4 regions of the Edwardsiella tarda ATCC 15947 genome follow, and region 3 is predicted to be linked to each of the others. Evidence: predicted binding sites of a transcription regulator. Region 3 holds the regulator's gene; each other region holds the start of a gene.
What was found. Region 3 encodes PurR, which represses purine synthesis genes. Its sites were predicted from a motif close to CANGCAAACGTTTGCNTG; they were not measured.
Positions count from the first base shown of each region.

Region 1: cvpA (colicin V production protein) is a predicted target of PurR. The motif match lies at 3,707-3,724, and genes of this name have one in related genera.
Region 2: glyA (serine hydroxymethyltransferase) is a predicted target of PurR. The motif match lies at 2,705-2,722, and genes of this name have one in related genera.
Region 4: DCL27_RS01825 (NCS2 family permease) is a predicted target of PurR. The motif match lies at 3,259-3,276, and genes of this name have one in related genera.

Region 1 covers NZ_CP084506.1:1,070,769-1,075,686, forward strand. Annotated here, with positions in the region: gene DCL27_RS04985 (DedA family protein) at 1-202, shown strand, start outside; gene accD (acetyl-CoA carboxylase, carboxyltransferase subunit beta) at 476-1,384, shown strand; gene folC (bifunctional tetrahydrofolate synthase/dihydrofolate synthase) at 1,521-2,792, shown strand; gene dedD (cell division protein DedD) at 2,782-3,591, shown strand; gene cvpA (colicin V production protein) at 3,782-4,291, shown strand; gene purF (amidophosphoribosyltransferase) at 4,313-4,918, shown strand, end outside.
Region 2 covers NZ_CP084506.1:698,427-703,344, reverse strand. Annotated here, with positions in the region: gene suhB (inositol-1-monophosphatase) at 1-42, shown strand, start outside; gene DCL27_RS03230 (PRD domain-containing protein) at 239-1,270, shown strand; gene glyA (serine hydroxymethyltransferase) at 1,318-2,571, opposite strand; gene hmpA (NO-inducible flavohemoprotein) at 2,929-4,122, shown strand; tRNA gene DCL27_RS03215 (tRNA-Asp) at 4,473-4,549, opposite strand; gene dnaQ (DNA polymerase III subunit epsilon) at 4,681-4,918, opposite strand, start outside.
Region 3 covers NZ_CP084506.1:1,748,782-1,753,699, reverse strand. Annotated here, with positions in the region: gene DCL27_RS08155 (C40 family peptidase) at 396-1,247, shown strand; gene sodB (superoxide dismutase [Fe]) at 1,514-2,092, shown strand; gene cydH (cytochrome bd-I oxidase subunit CydH) at 2,179-2,268, opposite strand; gene purR (HTH-type transcriptional repressor PurR) at 2,623-3,648, shown strand; gene DCL27_RS08135 (ABC transporter permease family protein) at 3,651-4,918, shown strand, end outside.
Region 4 covers NZ_CP084506.1:373,095-378,012, forward strand. Annotated here, with positions in the region: gene DCL27_RS01810 (molybdopterin-dependent oxidoreductase Mo/Fe-S-binding subunit) at 1-248, shown strand, start outside; gene DCL27_RS01815 (nucleobase:cation symporter-2 family protein) at 454-1,872, shown strand; gene guaD (guanine deaminase) at 1,903-3,219, shown strand; gene DCL27_RS01825 (NCS2 family permease) at 3,458-4,825, shown strand.

The DNA.
Region 1 (4,918 bases), 680 kb from region 3:
TTTCGCCGCCTATAACGTGATCGGGGCGCTGCTGTGGGTGCTTTCTTTCACCTACGCCGGTTATCTGTTCGGCAACGTACCCGTGGTACAGGAGAACTTGAAGCTGCTGATCGTGGCGATCATCGTGGTTTCGATTCTGCCGGGCGTGATCGAGATCTGGCGCCACAAGCGTCAGGCGCGGCGCGCAGCGCTGCGTAAGTAGGTCACAGAATCGCCACCCCTCGCTCACGCTGAGTGGGTAAAAAATGTAAACTCTGCACGGTTCGACCAGTTTTTTATCTACACGGTCGAACCGTTGTGGTTTAATGAACGGCATTTATGGTCTGTTACCTGCCGGTAAAAAATGGCCACTCTCCGGCGATTAAAGGAGACACGGGCTAAAACCAGGCTCAGCGTTAGCTGGGTCTTTGCATTTTGTTCCCCCGGCAGGGGCAGAGGACTGGCATTCCGCCAGGTTCAAACAGAAAGGTCATCGATGAGCTGGATTGAACGCATTCTTAATAAGAGCAATATCTCTCAAACCCGCAAGGCAAGCATTCCGGAAGGGGTATGGACCAAGTGCGATAGCTGTGGTCAGGTCCTCTACCGTGCCGAGCTGGAGCGCAATTTAGAAGTCTGCCCGAAGTGCGACCATCACATGCGCATGACGGCGCGTATGCGTCTGAATACGCTGCTGGACGAGGGTAGCCATGTCGAATTGGGCAGCGAGCTGGAGCCGAAGGATGTCCTGAAGTTTAAGGACTCCAAAAAGTATAAGGATCGTCTCGCCGCCGCTCAGAAAGAGACCGACGAAAAAGATGCGCTGGTGGTGATGAAAGGGACCCTGCATGGTATCCCCGTGGTTGCCGCCTCCTTCGAGTTCGCCTTTATGGGGGGCTCGATGGCATCGGTGGTGGGCTCCCGCTTCGTGCGCGCCGTCGAGCAGGCGCTGGAAGATAACTGCGCCCTGATCTGCTTCTCCGCCAGCGGCGGTGCCCGTATGCAGGAGGCGCTGATGTCGTTGATGCAGATGGCGAAGACCAGTGCGGCGTTGGCGAAAATGCGCGAGCGTGGCCTGCCCTATATCTCCGTCTTGACCGATCCGACGATGGGTGGGGTTTCCGCCAGCCTGGCGATGCTGGGCGATATCAACATCGGCGAGCCGAAGGCCTTGATCGGCTTTGCCGGTCCGCGCGTCATCGAGCAGACGGTGCGTGAAAAGCTACCGGCAGGATTCCAGCGCAGTGAGTTTCTGCTGGAGAAAGGCGCTATCGATATGATCGTGCGCCGCCCGGCGATGCGCGACAAGCTGGCCAGCCTGGTGGCCAAGATGACCGGACGCCCGACACCGTTGGAAGAGGCGGCACCGGTCGTGGCAGCGGCGGAAGAGGGCGCACAGGCATAATCCCCCTGGCGTGCTTCCCCCGGCTTAGCGCCGGGCGCGGCGCAGGATTATCGCCTGCGCCGCACATCTTAGGGAACCGGCCCGTTCCGGGGCCGGTCACCCTCCGCAACGGCTAAATTACGGGACGTAAAACAGCATGAATACGCTTCCTACCCCACAGGCGACCTCGCCACTCTCTTGCTGGCTCGAGTATCTTGAGCAGCTACATACGAAAACCATCGATCTCGGTTTGGAACGCGTGCGGCGTGTCGCGCAGCGTCTGGACCTGCTGACGCCTGCGCCCGTGGTGTATACCGTGGCGGGTACTAACGGTAAGGGCACCACTTGCCGCACCTTGGAGGCCATCCTGATGGCGGCGGGCTATCGGGTGGGGGTCTATGGTTCTCCCCACCTGCTGCACTATCGCGAGCGGGTGCGCATTCAGCATCGTGAGTTGGATGATGCGGCGCATGCCGCCGCCTTCGCCGCCATTGAGGCGGGGCGTGATGGCGTATCATTAACCTATTTTGAGTTTGGCACCCTGGCGGCGTTGTATCTGTTCAAGCAGGCGGCGTTGGACGCGGTGATCCTGGAGGTTGGCCTCGGTGGGCGCCTGGACGCGACCAATATCGTCGATCCCAGCGTGGCGGTGGTGACCAGCATCGCGCTGGACCATACCGATTGGTTGGGCGATTCACGCGAGAGTATCGGCCGGGAGAAGGCCGGTATCTTCCGTGCCGCTAAGCCCGCCGTGGTGGGTGAGGCACAGATGCCTGAGTCTATCGCGGCGGTGGCGGCGGCGTGCGCTGCCCGGTTGCTGCGGCGTGGCGTCGATTGGGACTTCAGTGCCGAGGCGACGAGCTGGCGCTGGTGCGCCGGGGAAAAGACGCTTGATGATTTACCGTTGCCGCAGGTGCCATTAGCGAACGCGGCGACGGCGCTGGCGGCGTTGGCCGCCGGGCCGCTGGCCGTCGATGAGGCGGCTATCCGCCAAGGGTTGCGTCACGCCGCCTTGCCGGGACGATTTCAGCAAGTTGGGGACGCACCGCGCCTGATTCTGGATGTGGCGCATAATCCGCATGCCGCCGCCTATCTGGCGCAACGCCTGCAAGCATTGCCGCGGCCTAAGCGGCTGCGGATGGTGATCGGCATGCTGAGCGACAAGGATATCGCCGGCACCCTGGCCTGCCTGACGCCGTTGGTCGATGAGTGGTACTGCGCGCCGCTAAGCGGGCCGCGCGGAGCGCCAGCGTCTGCATTGACGGCGCATCTGCCGGCTGGCGCACGCGTATTCGCCGATGTCGAGCAGGCCTGGCGCCAGGCGATGGATGAGGCTGACGCCGAGGATACGGTGGTGGTCTGTGGCTCGTTCCACACGGTTGCGCAGGTGATGGCGGTTCTACCGTCAGGAGGACGGGGTGGCGAGTAAGTTCCAAAACCGACTGGTCGGGACGGTGATCCTGGTTGCGCTAGGGGTGATCGTACTGCCGGGCCTGTTGGATGGTCAGAAGAAGCATTATCAGGATGATTTCGCGGCGATCCCGTTGGTGCCCCGTCCCGGCGAAGATGATCCGACGGATGCCATTCCGCCGGTGACGCAGCCATTGGGCGAGGCGCCCAGTACGGCAGCGCATGGCGGCGTGAATAGTACGCCAGCTGGCTCGGCAACGGCGCCCTCGTCGGCATCTTCCGCTGCGGCCGCACCGACACGTGGCGCCGGTGAGCTGGTGGAGTTGAAACCGGTCGAGAGTCGCGCGCCGGAGCCGCGTCAGGTGGCGGAAGCGCCGACGATGGCACCGGCTCCGATGGTCGAGAGCCGTCCTAAACCGAGCGAGACGGCGCGAGCCGCGGAGAGCCGTGCGAAGCCCGTCGAACCGGCGAAGCGAGTGACGCCGCCGCCGCAGGAGACGCGTCCGGCCCCGGCGCCCACACCGGCCCCGACGCCAGCGCCCGCCCCGGCCCCACGGGCGGAGCAAGCGCCAGTCGGTCAGGCATATGTGGTACAGCTGGGTGCGTTGCGTAACGCCAGCAAGGTGAACGAAATCATCGCCAAGCTGCGCCTCTCCGGTTACCGGGCCTACAGCGTGCCTGCTACACCGGTTCAGGGGGAGATCACCCGGCTATTCGTCGGCCCGGAAGCCTCGCGCGCCAAGTTACAGGCGGCGTTGCCGGAGCTGAATAGCCTGAGCGGGCTGAATGGACAAATCCGCAATTACAGCGTGCGCTAAGCCACGCAGCGGAGAGGGATACGGCGCTGTCCGCCTTGGCGGGCAGGGCCGTTTTTTTGATGAAAACGGGGGTGTAGCAGGGCGGATTTATTTACGCCGAGCGCGGGAAATCTGCTACGCAAACGTTTTCTTTTTCTGTTAGAATGCGCCGCGAGTAGGATAGCGCGGCAATTCATGCTTTGGAATTATCATGGTTTGGATTGATTGGGTCATTATTGGCATCATCGGATTTTCTGCTTTAGTCAGCCTGATCCGGGGATTCGTGCGCGAGGCGTTGTCACTGGTTACCTGGGGGGCGGCGTTCTTTGTTGCCAGCCATTTTTACTCTTATCTGGCTGCCTTTTTTACCCGTTTTGAAGATGCGCTGGTGCGTAACGGTATTGCGATTGCGGTGTTGTTTATCGCAACCCTGATCGTCGGTGCTATCGTTAACTATGTGATCGGTTCCCTGGTGGAACGTACCGGCCTAAGCGGTACGGATCGGGTGCTTGGCGTCTGTTTCGGCGCGTTGCGCGGCGTGTTGATCGTCGCGGCCCTGTTGTTCTTCCTGGATACGTTTACGGCGATGGCGCAGAGCGAGGAGTGGCAGCAATCCCGGCTCATCCCGCAGTTCAGCCCTATCATCAGGTGGTCGTTTGACTATCTGCAAAGCACGTCGAGTTTCTTACCGGAGCATATGCCTGCCATGCCGCTCCGGTAACGCTGATGAGGAAATGACAACATGTGCGGTATTGTCGGTATCGCCGGTTTTACGCCGGTAAACCAGTCCATCTATGATGCATTGACGGTGTTGCAGCATCGCGGCCAGGACGCCGCAGGCATCGTTACCATCGATGATAACCATACCTTTCGCCTGCGTAAGGCTAATGGGCTGGTGAGCGATGTGTTCGAGGCGCGTCACATGCAGCGCCTACAGGGAAATATGGGGATAGGGCATGTGCGCTATCCCACCGCCGGCAGCTCCAGCGCCTCCGAGGCGCAGCCGTTCTATGTGAATTCCCCCTTTGGCATCACCTTGGCGCATAACGGTAACCTGACTAATGCCCATCAGTTGAAGCAACAGCTGTTCGAGCATGCCCGGCGCCACGTCAATACCTCCTCCGACTCCGAAATCCTGTTAAATGTGTTCGCCTATGAGTTGGATCGCTACGATAGCTATCCGCTGAGCGAGGAGAACATCTTTGCCGCTGTCGCCGCGACGCACCGCCAGATCCGCGGGGCCTATGCCTGCGTGGCGATGATCATCGGTCATGGCATGGTCGCCTTCCGCGACCCCAACGGTATCCGTCCGCTAGTGATCGGTAAGCGCGATCTGGCGGATGGCCGC
Region 2 (4,918 bases), 1.1 Mb from region 3:
GGCGCCCTGCGTGACGAACTGAGCGACGCGCTGAAGCGCTAATAGCTCATCCCCGCTAACAGACACCCTGCCCGCTTGCGTGCAGGGTGTTTTTTTATCTGCGCCTCCGGGCGACCCGCCGCGTCGACGCGCATCACGTCTGCGTGCAAATTCAGCCTACTCCGACGGCGTGCCATGACGGACTTTGCTATGCTTATGCTTGATTAATTCCAGTATGATTCAGGCCGGGGGAATACCGATGCAGAACGCAAGCCCGCCGTCCGAGGCTCGCACGCCCGCCGCGCGTCGCTGTACACTGGCACTGGCCTTGCTACTTGCCGACGCACCGCTGACGTCGCAGCGTCTATGCCAGATCAACCACCAGCCGTGCCAGGAGGCGGAGGCCGATCTGAGCCATCTGGTCGGTGAAATGATGCGCTACCACGCCTTGCATCTCAGTTACCATCCACGCCAAGGCTATCGTCTGTATGGCTCAGCCTATGAGTGGCGCCTGTGTCTGCTGCACTGGCTGCAACGCGGAATGCGTCTCGCCCCTGGCGTCTCAGAGGCGCAACTATTCAGCGCATTGCAACAGGTCGCTCCGACGCTACAGCCTGAGGCGTGCTTGGCGCGCTTCGCGGCCTTGCTCGATCAACACACCACGCTGCCCTGCTTCACCTTTACGCCTCGTCAGAAACAGCTCGTCGGCTTGATGTTGCTATTTGCCTCTCTGCAACAACAACGTCATCCGCTGACGAGCCTGCTGCCTTGCTGGCTACCCGACATCCATCGCCGCGCCTTACAGCAGAAGTGTGAATATGGCTGCGCGGGCGCGCTGTGTCAGATCCTCTTCGATCGGCTCGATCCTGAACTGCGCCAGCAGGAACAGCTATTCACCACGCTGATGCTAAGCCTACTCAAAAATCACGCCGCCACGCCCCGGGATAACGACCAGGATCGGACCTTGATGCAAGAAGTCGAGGAGAGCGTCGAGCGCGTAGAGGCATGTAGTGGCATTCGTTTTCCTCAACGAGAACAGCTCTGCTCCCGGCTGTTCGCCCATCTGGGTGCCGCTATCGAGCGTGCCCGCTTCGGCATTCGCATCGGTACGCCACTACTGGCCGAGTTGGAATTACATCATCCGGGATTGCTGACCCTGACCCGCGACAGCATCGCCGGCTTGGAGCACCATTATCGTATCCGCTTCTCGCCCGAAGAGCTCAGTCTGATCGCCGTCAGCCTCGGCGCGTGGCTGATGCAGGCGGGCAAACTCCAGGAGACGGCGACGTAAAAAAGCCCGCACACAGGCGGGCTCAAGAACAGCGGTGAAACCGATGATTAGGCATAAACCGGCAGGCGGGCGCAGATCGCCAGAACCTTCTGCCGGGTATTGGCGATCACCGCCTCATCATGAATGTTATCCAATACGTCACACATCCAACCGGCCAGCTCTCGCGAGTCCGCCTCGTTGAAGCCACGGCGCGTGATGGCCGGGGTACCGACACGGATGCCGGAGGTGACGAACGGACTTTGCGGATCGTTCGGTACGCTGTTCTTATTCACGGTAATGTTGGCACGCCCCAGCGCGGCGTCCGCCTCTTTACCAGTGATCTGCTTATCGACCAGATCCAGCAGGAACAAGTGGTTTTCGGTTCCGCCGGAGACGACCTTATAGCCACGCTGCAAGAAGACCTCGACCATCGCCTTAGCGTTCTTCGCCACCTGCTGCTGGTAACGGGTAAACTCCGGCTCCATCGCCTCTTTCAGCGCCACCGCCTTGGCGGCGATAACGTGCATCAGCGGGCCACCCTGCGCCCCAGGGAATACGGCGGAGTTCAGCTTCTTATACAGCGTCTCGTCCAAGCCCTTCGCCAGGATCAGACCGCCGCGCGGACCTGCCAGGGTCTTGTGCGTGGTGGTGGTGACGACATGAGCGTGAGGGAGCGGGTTGGGATAAACACCGGCGGCAACCAATCCCGCCACATGCGCCATATCCACGAACAGATAGGCGCCAATGCTGTCGGCGATCTCACGCATCCGCGCCCAATCGACGACGCCGGAATAAGCGGAGAAACCGCCGATGATCATCTTCGGACGATGTGCCTGCGCCTGTGCCGCCAAATCGTCATAGTCGATACGGCCCTGGGCATCGATGCCGTAAGGCACCACGTTATACAGCTTACCGGAGAAGTTAACCGGAGAACCGTGAGTCAGATGGCCGCCGTGCGCCAGGTTCATCCCCAACACCGTATCGCCCGGTTGCAGCAGCGCGGTATACACGGCGAAGTTAGCCTGTGAGCCAGAGTGTGGCTGTACGTTGGCATAATCGGCTGCGAACAACGCCTTGGCGCGATCGATCGCCAATTGCTCGACCTGATCCACATACTCGCAACCGCCGTAGTAGCGCTTACCCGGATAACCTTCAGCATATTTATTGGTCAGTTGGGAACCCTGAGCCTGCATGACCCGAGGACTGGTGTAGTTCTCTGAGGCGATCAGCTCAATGTGCTGCTCCTGACGCTCTACTTCCCGCTGCATTGCCTGCCACAGATCGGCATCGTAATCGGCAATGTTCATTTCACGCTTTAACATCCGTTTCTCCTGACTCAGCTAACCGTTTTTGAGTAAATTTTGGCTCCCACAGCCAATACATCCTCACCCAAACGGGCAATCGACCACAGTGTAATATGTTTTTAGCTTGTTAAAAACACTCTTCCCTGATTTTTACGCAAACGTTTGGCTATAGGCGACACAAGGTGGGAGCGACATCCTGAATCGTGTTGCATTTTTGTGCCAAGCCACGTGTGCTCGCATAAAAAATCATCACTACCGTAACGCCAATCGCATCGGGTCGGCAATGACTGATTTACAACGACAGGAAAAATGATTAAGTTGTATTTTAAATGCATCTTAACCATCATTATGAATAACACCTGCCAAGGAAACGCTATGCTGGATCAAAACACCATCGCCATCGTGCAATCCACCCTGCCCTTACTACAACAGTATGGTCCTGGGCTTACCGGCCACTTCTATCAACGTATGTTTAGTCATAACCCTGAGTTGCAAGCCATTTTCAACCTGAGTCATCAGCGCAACGGCGATCAGCGTGAAGCGTTATTCCATGCTATCTGTGCCTATGCCGCGCATATCGATAATCCCAGCGCGTTGAGCGCCGCCGTAGAGCGTATCGCCCACAAACACGCCAGTTTCGATATCCAAGCGGAGCAGTACGCCATCGTCGGCCACCATCTGCTCAAGACCCTGGAGGAGCTATTGAATCCCGGCGAGGCGGTGTTAGCGGCCTGGGGGAAGGCCTATGGCGTCTTGGCGCAGATCTTTATCGATCGCGAGGCTCAGTTGTATCGGCAGCAGGCGGCGCAGCCGGGTGGCTGGCAACACCAACGCGCGTTCCGTATTCGTGAGAAGCGCGAGGAGAGCACGCTGATCACCCGCTTCATCCTAGAGCCGGTAGATGGCGGCCCCGTGGCCGACTTTATCCCGGGGCAATACCTCGGCGTATACATTCGCCACCCAAGCCTGCCTCGCCAAGCGATCCGCCAGTACTCCTTGACCCATGCGCCGAATGGACGCGACTACCGCATCGCCGTCAAGCGCGAGGAACAGGGGGTCGTCTCACGCTATCTGCATGATGTCGCGCAACCTGGCGATACCCTATTCCTGTCTGCCCCCTGTGGGGAGTTCACGCTCGACACCACGCCACAGACACCGGTGACGCTGATCTCCGCCGGCGTCGGCGTAACACCGTTGCTCAGCATGCTCGCCACCTTGAGCGCACAAGGACATCCAGCCGCGCTCAACTGGTTACACGCCGCCGACAACGTGCAAGCGTGGGCCTTCGGCGCGGAGGTTGAGCGGCTGCTCGCTCCCCTTCCCCAGGCCCAGGCTCATCTCTGGCTGCGTCAATCCGCGCACCAGGTACCGGTCAGCCCACAGACACGGTGCCACGCCGGGATGATGGACCTCTCTGCGCTAGGTGAGACGCTCAGCGATACTGACATGCAATTCTATTTCTGTGGTCCAGTCGGCTTTATGCAACACGTGGCTCAGCAACTACTGGCCCAAGGTGTCGATGCCGCGCGTCTGCACTACGAGTGTTTCGGGCCCCATAAAATCCTGTAAAGCCGCTCGTCACGAGCGCTAGCGAATCTACAGCGCGCACAGCATGTGTGATGACAAGTTGCACATGCTGTGTGTTGGGTACGCCTCTCCGCCCGCTTCGCCTAGCGGCATCCCCCTCTCTCGGCGACCTGGCCGGCTATGCCCAGAACGACCCCGTAACTCAGCGCGGCTGACGCCGAGTTGATCGCATAGTCATGTCAATCGATGAGGCGCTTAAGCAGACGGAAGGGATACACGGAGCAGGCTCGCAGGGCGCTGGTCGGGCTTGCGCCACGCCAGGGATCAGGAATAAAGAGAGAGAACGAAAAAGAAAAAACCCCGGTTCATTGCTGAACCAGGGCTTAGAATGTTGGCGGAACGGACGGGACTCGAACCCGCGACCCCCTGCGTGACAGGCAGGTATTCTAACCAACTGAACTACCGCTCCGCGTTGTTCCCGTTGGGGAACGAGGCGCATATTACGGTGAGTGCCGGGTGGCGTCAACCCTTTTTCTTCTCGCGTTTATCGTTCGCGCATATTTTGTACTTTCTGGCGATTTTTCAGTAAGTTTTCGCCTTTCAGCTACGCCACAAGCAGCTGCCGCCCTTCTTCTGCACCAAATCCAGACGTTGTTCATGTGCAGCCAGCTCCGCTTCGCTGGCATACACCACCCGTAGCCCTTGGGCACCGCGCACCACGCGACGGATCTCCGCGGCCTGCACCTGCGTCGCGCTATCCCCTTCGCTAGCGAAGGACAACGACGTCTGACCGCCGGTCATGATCAGATAGACATCGGCCAGGATCTGGGCATCGAGC
Region 3 (4,918 bases):
GCGTATCCTCGGGGACAAGGCGCTCGATGCTGAGCCCCATCCCCCTATCCACGCTCCCTACACGACGCAAGAGATCGCCCGCGACAAGGCCGGGTGTCGCTATTGTAGCGGTGACGGGCAGCGGAAAAAAACACCCCATTTTGTGTGGTCTCTTCAGCGCATCACGCTAACCCCCAGCGCGCTCGCCAACTCGATATCCCCAGCGATTTATCGGGGAAAATAGACGCTATTTTCCCCAGAAAAAATAGGGGATGACGCGAAATGCACCAATTGAAATATTTGCTCACAATTAGACGCTAATACGTAAACATCAGTACTGTTATCTTCGGCATTATTGAATTAATACTGTAGTTTCTAGGTTTTTATTTTAGTGTTTGGCTCGGAAGCGATTGATGATGCGTCTATTCGTTGCGCTCTTTGTACTGCTGTTTACCCAATGGTTTACCACCTCGGCGGCGGCCGCACCGGCCCACAAGATTAGCGCCGATCAGCGGAAGTCTGCGGCGTCTCACAGCCAGCATGCCGAGCGTAAGAAGCGTAAAAGCGAGCACGGCAGCGCCAAACAACGCAGCGCCACGCATCAGGCCAGCGCACACGTTCAGCGTACCTCCCATTCCGCTTCCCGTCCCGTCACCGCCACGCATGCTAGCCACCCCCCCCGGCGCGGCGCAAAAACTCACACGGAGCGTAGTCGTCATTCATCGGCCGCACGCAAGCAGAGCGCGCCAAAGAAACACTATGGCCGCCCTTCCGCGCGGCAAGTGGCGCATCATGTCACTCGGCGCCACCCACAGGAAGATAGACACCCCCTGCGTCTCAGCCCGCAGCACAAAAAACGCTATCAGCATGCCAAACAGACGGCGATGAATAAGCTGATGCGCCAGATCGGGAAACCCTATCGCTGGGGAGGCAGCTCGCCCCACACCGGTTTCGACTGTAGCGGTCTGATCTACTACGCCTACCAGGATCTGCTGAATATCAAAATGCCACGCACGGCAAACGAGATGTATCACCTGCGCGATGCCGCGCCGGTCAAACGCAACGAATTACAACGCGGCGATCTGGTCTTTTTCCAGATCAATGGCCGTGGCGCGGCCGATCATGTTGGGGTCTACCTGGGGAACGGTAAGTTCATCCAGTCACCGCGCACCGGCGAGGAGATCCGCATCAGCTACCTCGGCGATGACTATTGGCAGGATCACTATCTTGGCGCTCGTCGTGTGATGACGCCGAAAACCATTCGCTGATCGCCCGTCATCACCCTGCGGCGGTCTGCACATGATCGCCGCGTCTCTCCTTGCTGTCTCCACCGACGCCCCCGCTGCTGCACATTTCACCATTCGATCGACTAAAATACAGCTACCCCCTGTCTTTAATGGTAAAACTTGCTAGAATCACAAACCATAACAAGCGGACAACAAGATTTTTTCATTTTTATCTCACCGCTGGCGTACGCTCCGGCGTCGCGTCTACGGTTCAACCGGCTTGTCACAAAAGCATTAAGGAGAGAGCTATGTCATTTGAATTACCTGCATTACCGTACGCCAAGAATGCGCTGGAGCCGCATATCTCCGCCGAAACCCTGGAATACCATTACGGTAAGCACCACAACACCTATGTGGTTAACCTGAACAACCTGATCAAGGGGAGCGAGTTCGAAGGTAAGTCTCTGGAAGAGATCATCAAGACCTCCAGCGGCGGTATCTTCAACAACGCCGCTCAGGTATGGAACCACACCTTCTACTGGCACTGCCTCTCTCCGAACGGCGGTGGCGAGCCGACCGGCGCGTTGGCCGACGCGATCAACGCGGCCTTTGGCTCCTTCGCCGCCTTCCAGGAAGCGCTGACCAAGTCTGCCGTCGCCAACTTCGGCTCCGGCTGGACCTGGCTGGTGAAAAAGGCGGATGGCAGCCTGGCCATCGTCAACACCTCTAATGCCGCCACCCCGCTGACGGGTGAAGACAAGCCGCTGCTGACCGTCGACGTATGGGAACACGCCTACTACATCGACTATCGTAACGCCCGTCCGAAATACCTGGAAAACTTCTGGGCGCTGGTTAACTGGGAATTCGTCGCGCAGAACCTGGCCTGATCCCGATCATCCGGTGATAAAAAAGGCGCTCTTTGAGCGCCTTTTCTCTTTGCCTCCGGCTCTGTCCCCGCCGCCTTGGCTCACTCTCAATGTAGTGCGACAATCAGGCCTGCGACGACGATCAGCGACAGGGCTACCACCGTGGTCACCAAGGAATATTTCAGATCGCTTTCCATTTTGACACCTCTTGTTTTACGTTCTATATCAATTTTTGCCCATAAAGCAAACACGCTAAATCTGTGTTAAATCATTTTTACATAAATCACTCATTAAAACACGCAGAAAATCTTATGATTACATCCTGCGCAAATCGCTAATTAGTGCTTCCCCTTTTGCGTAAGATCAGCCAGAATTTGCGGTTTACTGCCGCGTGGCGACGTTATAATTTTAAACAAGAAACGACACACGTCACCCTATTTGCGCAACCGCAGCGATGCTGTACTACCGAGATTTGCGCGGGCGTCGTTACACGCAGGCAAACGATTAACAAACCGGCGACGCACCGCGTACGCCTAGGAGTCATTTGTTTCATGGCAACGATTAAAGATGTGGCAAAACGCGCAGGCGTGTCGACCACCACGGTGTCTCACGTCATCAATAAAACTCGCTTTGTCGCCGACGAAACCAAAGCCGCCGTGTGGGAGGCCATCAAAGAGCTACACTACTCGCCCAGCGCCGTTGCCCGTAGTCTGAAGGTTAACCATACCAAGTCCATCGGCCTGTTGGCGACCTCCAGCGAGGCGCCTTACTTCGCCGAGGTCATCGAGTCGGTCGAGAACAGCTGTTACAGCCAGGGCTATACCCTGATCCTGTGCAACTCCCACAACAATCTGGAGAAGCAAAAGGCCTATTTGGCCATGTTGGCGCAGAAACGCGTCGATGGTCTGCTGGTCATGTGCTCCGAGTACCCCGAGAATCTGCTGGAGATCCTGGAGGATTACCGCCATATCCCGATGGTGGTCATGGACTGGGGTACACGGCGTAGCGACTTCACCGATGCGATCCAGGACAACGCCTTCGAGGGTGGCTATCTGGCTGGCCGCTACCTGATCGAACGCGGCCATCGCGATATTGGCGCCATCACCGGCCCGGGATCGCGCAACACCGGCGGCGGCCGTCTGCGTGGCTTCATCAAGGCGCTGCAAGAGGCTAACATTACTCCGCAACCCGAGTGGCTCGTCGAGGGTGATTTCGAGCCGGAGTCCGGTTACGCAGCGATGCAAAACATCCTGGCTCAGAAACAGCGCCCGACCGCCGTGTTCGTCGGCGGGGATATCATGGCGATGGGGGCCATCTGTGCGGCAGATGAGATGGGCTTGCGCGTGCCGCAAGATATTTCCGTCATCGGCTACGATAACGTGCGCAACGCGCGCTACTTTACCCCGGCGTTGACCACCATTCACCAGCCGAAGGAGCGTCTCGGCGCCATGGCGTTTGACATGCTGCTCGATCGCATCACCAGTAAGCGTGAAGACGCCAAGACCATCGAGGTGCATCCCAAACTGGTCGAGCGACGCTCCGTCGCCGATGGGCCGTTCATCGATTACCGTCGCTAAGCGTGTCACGGCTGGCGATCTTCCCGCTACTGGTACTGCTAGCTGGGTTATTGCCGCTGGCGGCGATGCTGCCCGCCACCCTGCTGCCGCTGCAACAGGGGGATCTCGCGAGCACCTGGCAACAACTGCTGCACTGGCCCGCACTGGGCGGCAGTCTACTGCTCTCGCTGCTCAGTAGCCTCGGCGCCTCATTGGGGGCGCTAACGCTCGGGTTAGCGCTGGCCGGGCGGACGCTACAACAGCGGCGCCGCCATCGCCTGACGCCGGCCCTACTACTCGCCGCCCCCCATATCGCCCTGGCCACCGGCCTATTGATGCTCGTGGCTCCCACCGGCCTCGTGTGGCGCCTGTTGGCACCACTGTTCGGCTGGCAGCACCCCCCCGATTTGCCGCTGCCCAACGATCCCTATGCCCTGAGCCTGATGCTGCTGCTCCTGCTCAAGGAGACCCCCTTCTTCTATCTGCTGGTGCTGGCTCAGGCCGAACGCTGCGCGGCGGCGCAACAACTTAGTGCCGCCACCGCGCTCGGCTATCCACCGAGCCAGGGATGGTGGCGTATCGTGGTGCCGCAGTTATTGCCCGGCTTACGCCTGCCGATGTTCTGCGTGCTGGCCTTCTCGCTCTCGGCGCTGGATCTGGCCCTGTTGCTTGGCCCGCAACGTCCCTATCTGTTTGCGCAACTCTTATGGCAATGGATCAGCGACGGTGAGCAGGGCGCGCTGGCGGCGCTCGGTGCGCTGGTGTTGCTGTTACTCAACGCCCTGGCGCTGCTGATCTGGTTCGCTATCGAACGCGTCTGGATCCACTATTGCCGCCGGCCGCCACGCCGCCATCAGCGGCAGATGAGAGGACGAATCGCACTCTATTGGCCCATCGCCTTAGGCCTCACGGCAAGCGTCTACCTGATGTTACTGCTGATCTCCCTGGCACAGCGTTGGCCGTTTCCCTTGCGCTGGCCGCAACAGTGGCGCTATGACAGTTGGCTGTACAGCTTCAATGACTGGAGCGGCCCACTGTGGCACACCCTATGGATCGCCCTGGCGGTCAATCTGTTGGCGTTGCCCTTGGCGCTGGGCACCCTGGAGTGGTATGCCGCGCGTCGACGCCAACCCGGAGCCTGGCTGCTCTTACCCCTACTGCTACCGCAAATGGGGCTGATCTTCGGCCTACAGCTCTTCGCCGCCCATTATCACTGGCTGGGTCGCTATCCAGTGGTGATCTATGGTCAACTGCTGTTCGTCACCCCCTATTACCTGTTGACGCTCTCCGG
Region 4 (4,918 bases), 1.4 Mb from region 3:
GGCCGATCACCCGCGATCTGCGCACCTACGGTGCCCCAATGATCGGCGATATTCCGCGTGACTTCCGCGCCTTCCTGGTACCGAGCGACGATCATGTCGGCCCGTACGGCGCCAAGTCGATCTCGGAGATCGGGGTTAACGGGGCGGCACCGGCCATCGCCACGGCGATTCACGATGCCTGCGGTGTTTGGCTGCGTGAATGGCATTTCACTCCGGAGAAGATACTGAACGCGTTAGGAAAACTGTAAGACCGCATGGCGCCGCCCCGCGGGGGGCGGCCCTATGCCAACGATTCAATTAGCCGTTGGATAATAAATATCCGCCCTACACAGCGACAGACGGATGAATGAGGACGTGAGGTTCAGGGACGCCCTTTGCCGTTAGCGAGGAAAACGCGTAGGTGGATATTTATTAATTGAATCAGATGATCAAATTTACCTGAGGAGTAAAGGGATGTCTGATATACCGCGTGCTGGATCCGATCTTATTTATCAACTCGAGGACAAACCGCCCTTTCACCAATTAATGGTGGGCGCGGTGACTCATCTATTAGCTATTTTCGTCCCCATGGTGGCACCGGCATTGATCGTCGGCACCGCCTTGGGCCTATCGACTGAAATCACCGCCTACCTGGTTTCGATGGCGATGATCGCCTCCGGCGTCGGCACCTGGCTACAGGTCAACCGCTATGGCTGCGTCGGTTCAGGTTTGTTGTCGATCCAGTCGGTCAACTTCTCCTTCGTCACCGTGATGATCGCCCTCGGCGGTGCGATGAAACACGATGGACTCCATGAAGAACTGATCGTCTCGACGCTGCTCGGCGTCTCCTTCGTCGGTGCCTTCCTGGTGGTGGGTGCCTCGTTTATCCTGCCCTACCTACGCCGGGTGATCACCCCGACGGTAAGCGGGGTGGTGGTGCTGATGATCGGCCTGAGCCTGATCAAGGTTGGCATCATCGACTTCGGCGGCGGCTTCGCCGCCAAGAGCAGCGGCACGTTTGGCAACTATGAAAACATCGGCGTCGGTCTGCTGGTACTGCTGGTGGTGATCGGCTTTAACTGTGCGCGCCACCCCTTGCTGCGGATGGGCGGCATCGCCATCGGGCTGATCGTCGGCTATATCGTGGCGCTGTGCCTGGGCATGGTCGATTTCAGCGCCCTGCGCGACCTGCCGCTGGTGACCGTGCCGGTTCCTTTCAAGTATGGCTTTACCTTCGACATGCACGCCTTCCTGGTGGCCGGCACCATCTATCTGCTGAGTGTGCTGGAGGCCGTAGGGGATATCACCGCGACCGCCATGGTCTCCAACCGTCCCATCGAGGGGCCGGAGTACCAGTCGCGCCTGAGCGGTGGTGTGCTGGCCGATGGGCTGGTTTCCGTCATCGCCTCCGCCCTCGGTTCGCTGCCGCTGACCACCTTTGCGCAGAATAACGGGGTGATCCAGATGACGGGCGTGGCCTCGCGTTATGTCGGTCGGGCTATCGCCGTGATGCTGGTGATCCTGGGGCTGTTCCCGGTGATCGGCCGTTTCTTTACCACCATTCCCGCTCCGGTATTGGGGGGCGCGATGACGCTGATGTTCTCGATGATCGCCATCGCCGGGATCCGCATCATCATCTCCAACGGTCTACGCCGGCGCGAGACGATCATCGTCGCCACCTCCCTCGGGCTCGGGTTAGGCGTCTCCTATGATCCGGCGGTATTCCGGGTGTTGCCGGACTCCCTGTATGTGTTGGTGGAAAACCCCATTTGTGCCGGTGGCCTGACTGCCATCATCCTGAACCTGCTGATCCCGATGCGTAACAAGGCCGAGGTTCGCGAAGAGAAGGATACGGCGGTCGAGTCGTTACGCGGCGAAGAAGAGATGGATTGAGTCAACGAGTTGGCTGACGAGGAGTTAAACATGGTTTGTGAACACACGCTCAAGGCAGTACGCGGCAGCATCCTGGATGTCACCCGCACGGTAAGCGATCCGCAAGAGGTCGAATCCGCACTGCGTTTTATCGAAGATGGCCTGCTGCTGATCTGCAACGGTAAGGTTGATTGGTGCGGTACTTGGGAAGAGGGGAAGGCGCGTATTCCCGCGTCGATCCGTGTGCGCGATTATCGCGGTAAGCTGATCGTGCCCGGTTTCGTCGATACCCATATTCACTACCCACAGAGCGAGATGATCGGTGCCTATGGCGAGCAGCTGTTGGAGTGGCTGAACAAGCACACCTTCCCCACCGAGCGGCGTTACAACGATCTCGATTATGCGCGCGAGATGTCTAACTTCTTCCTCAAGCAGTTGTTGCGTAACGGTACCACCACCGCTTTGGTGTTCGGCACCGTGCATCCCGAGTCGGTGGACGCACTGTTCGAGGCGGCCAGCCATATCAATATGCGCATGATCGCCGGCAAGGTGATGATGGACCGCAACGCGCCCGATTATCTGTTGGACGATGCCCAGAGCAGCTATGACCAGAGCAAGGCGCTGATCGAGCGTTGGCACAAGAATGGCCGCCTGCTGTACGCGATCACGCCGCGTTTCGCCCCGACCTCCAGCCCCGAGCAGTTGGCGATGGCTCAGCGCTTGCGTGAAGAGTACCCCGATACCTATTTGCACACCCATCTCTGCGAGAACCGTGAGGAGATCGCCTGGGTGAAGTCGCTCTACCCGCAGCATGATGGCTACCTGGATGTGTATCACCAGTATGGTTTGACCGGGAAGAACTGCGTGTTCGCTCACTGTATCCACCTAGAAGAGAAGGAGTGGGATTGCCTGAGCGATACCGGTTCGTCGATCGCCTTCTGTCCAACCTCCAACCTGTACCTCGGCAGCGGGCTGTTCAACTTACAAAAAGCCTGGCGTAAGCGGGTGAAAGTCGGGATGGGGACCGACATCGGCGCCGGCACCACCTTCAACATGTTGCAAACCCTGAATGAGGCCTACAAGGTGATGCAGCTCCAGGGTTGCCGCCTCTCCGCCTATGAGGCGTTCTACCTGGCGACGCTGGGCGGTGCGGCCTCGTTGGGACTGGATGATCGCATCGGTAACTTCCAGGAAGGGAAAGAGGCGGACTTTGTGGTGCTGGAGCCGACGGCGACGCCGTTGCAGCAACTGCGCTACGACAACTCTGTCTCCTTGGTGGATAAGCTGTTCGTCACCATGACACTGGGCGACGATCGCACCATATATCGTACTTATGTGGATGGTCGTTTAGTGTACGAACGCACCTAAAATGGCCCATTTTTGGGTTGAAATGACGAGCTATTAGGCCAGATAATCGTTTGCCTTTTACTTCCGTCCCATTTTTACCCGAATTTGGTCGCAGGATGTAGTGGCAGGGAGTAACGGCTGCCGGTAGGGCAGCCGACATGGGGCGGAGGGCAGATAAGAATCATAGGCCGCTCTGCATCAACAGACGTAATCGATTACGTTACAGATTAGTTTTCTAAATCACTCAGAGGACATCATCATGTCTAGCGATTCTTCTCAGGTATCGACGGCAGGGAAGTCACAGGGATCACTCGATGGCTTTTTTAAGATCTCTGCGCGTGGTAGCAGCGTACGTCAGGAGGTGCTCGCCGGTTTAACGACGTTTTTGGCGATGGTCTATTCGGTGATCGTGGTACCGGGCATGCTGGGCAAGGCCGGATTCCCGCCGAGTGCTGTCTTTGTGGCGACCTGTTTGGTGGCCGGCTTTGGTTCGCTGGTGATGGGGTTGTGGGCTAACCTGCCGATGGCCATCGGCTGCGCCATCTCCCTCACCGCCTTTACCGCCTTCAGCCTGGTGCTGGGGCAGCAGATCAGCGTGCCGGTGGCGTTAGGCGCCGTATTCCTGATGGGTATTCTGTTTACCGCCATCTCGGTGACCGGGATTCGAACCTGGATCCTGCGTAACTTGCCGATGGGGATCGCCCATGGCACCGGCATCGGTATCGGCCTGTTCCTGTTGCTGATTGCCGCCAACGGTGTCGGCCTGGTGGTGAAGAACCCATTAGAGGGGCTGCCGGTGGCGCTGGGGGCCTTCACCTCATTCCCGGTGATGATGTCGCTGCTGGGGCTGGCGGTGATCTTCGGATTGGAAAAACTGAAGGTGCCGGGCGGGATCCTGCTGGTGATCATCGGTATCTCTATTATCGGCCTGATCTTCGACCCGACCGTACAGTATCACGGCCTGGTGGCGATGCCGAGTCTGGCGGGGGCCGATGGCCAGTCACTGATCTTTAGCCTGGATATCATGGGCGCCTTGCAGCCGGTGGTCTTGCCGAGCGTACTGGCGCTGGTGATGACCGCGGTGTTCGATGCGACCGGCACCATTCGCGCGGTGGCCGGTCAAGCCAACCTGCTGGATAAAGAGGGGCAGATCATTAACGGTGGCAAGGCGCTGACCGCCGACTCCGTCAGCTCGATCTTCTCCGGCCTGGTCGGTGCCGCTCCGGCGGCGGTGTACATCGAATCGGCTGCCGGTACCGCTGCCGGTGGGAAGACCGGTTTGACCGCCGTGGTGGTCGGGGTGCTGTTCCTGCTGATCCTGTTCCTCTCTCCGCTCTCCTATCTGGTACCGGGCTACGCGACGGCACCGGCGCTGATGTATGTCGGCCTGCTGATGCTGAGCAACGTCGCCAAGCTGGACTTCAACGACTTCGTCGATGCTATGTCCGGCCTGGTCTGCGCGGTGTTTATCGTGTTGACCTGTAACATCGTTACCGGGATTATGCTGGGCTTCAGCACCCTGGTGATCGGCCGCGTATGCTCGAAAGAGTGGAACCGCCTGAACATCGGTACCGTGGTGATCGCGGTGGTGTTGGTCGGCTTCTACGCCGGGGGATGGGCTATCTAACCGCCTGGTCTCTCCATGTTGGAAAAGCGCCTACGGGCGCTTTTCTGCTGTCTGAGAGGGCGAAACTTCAACACCAGTGCTACCAGTCACGAT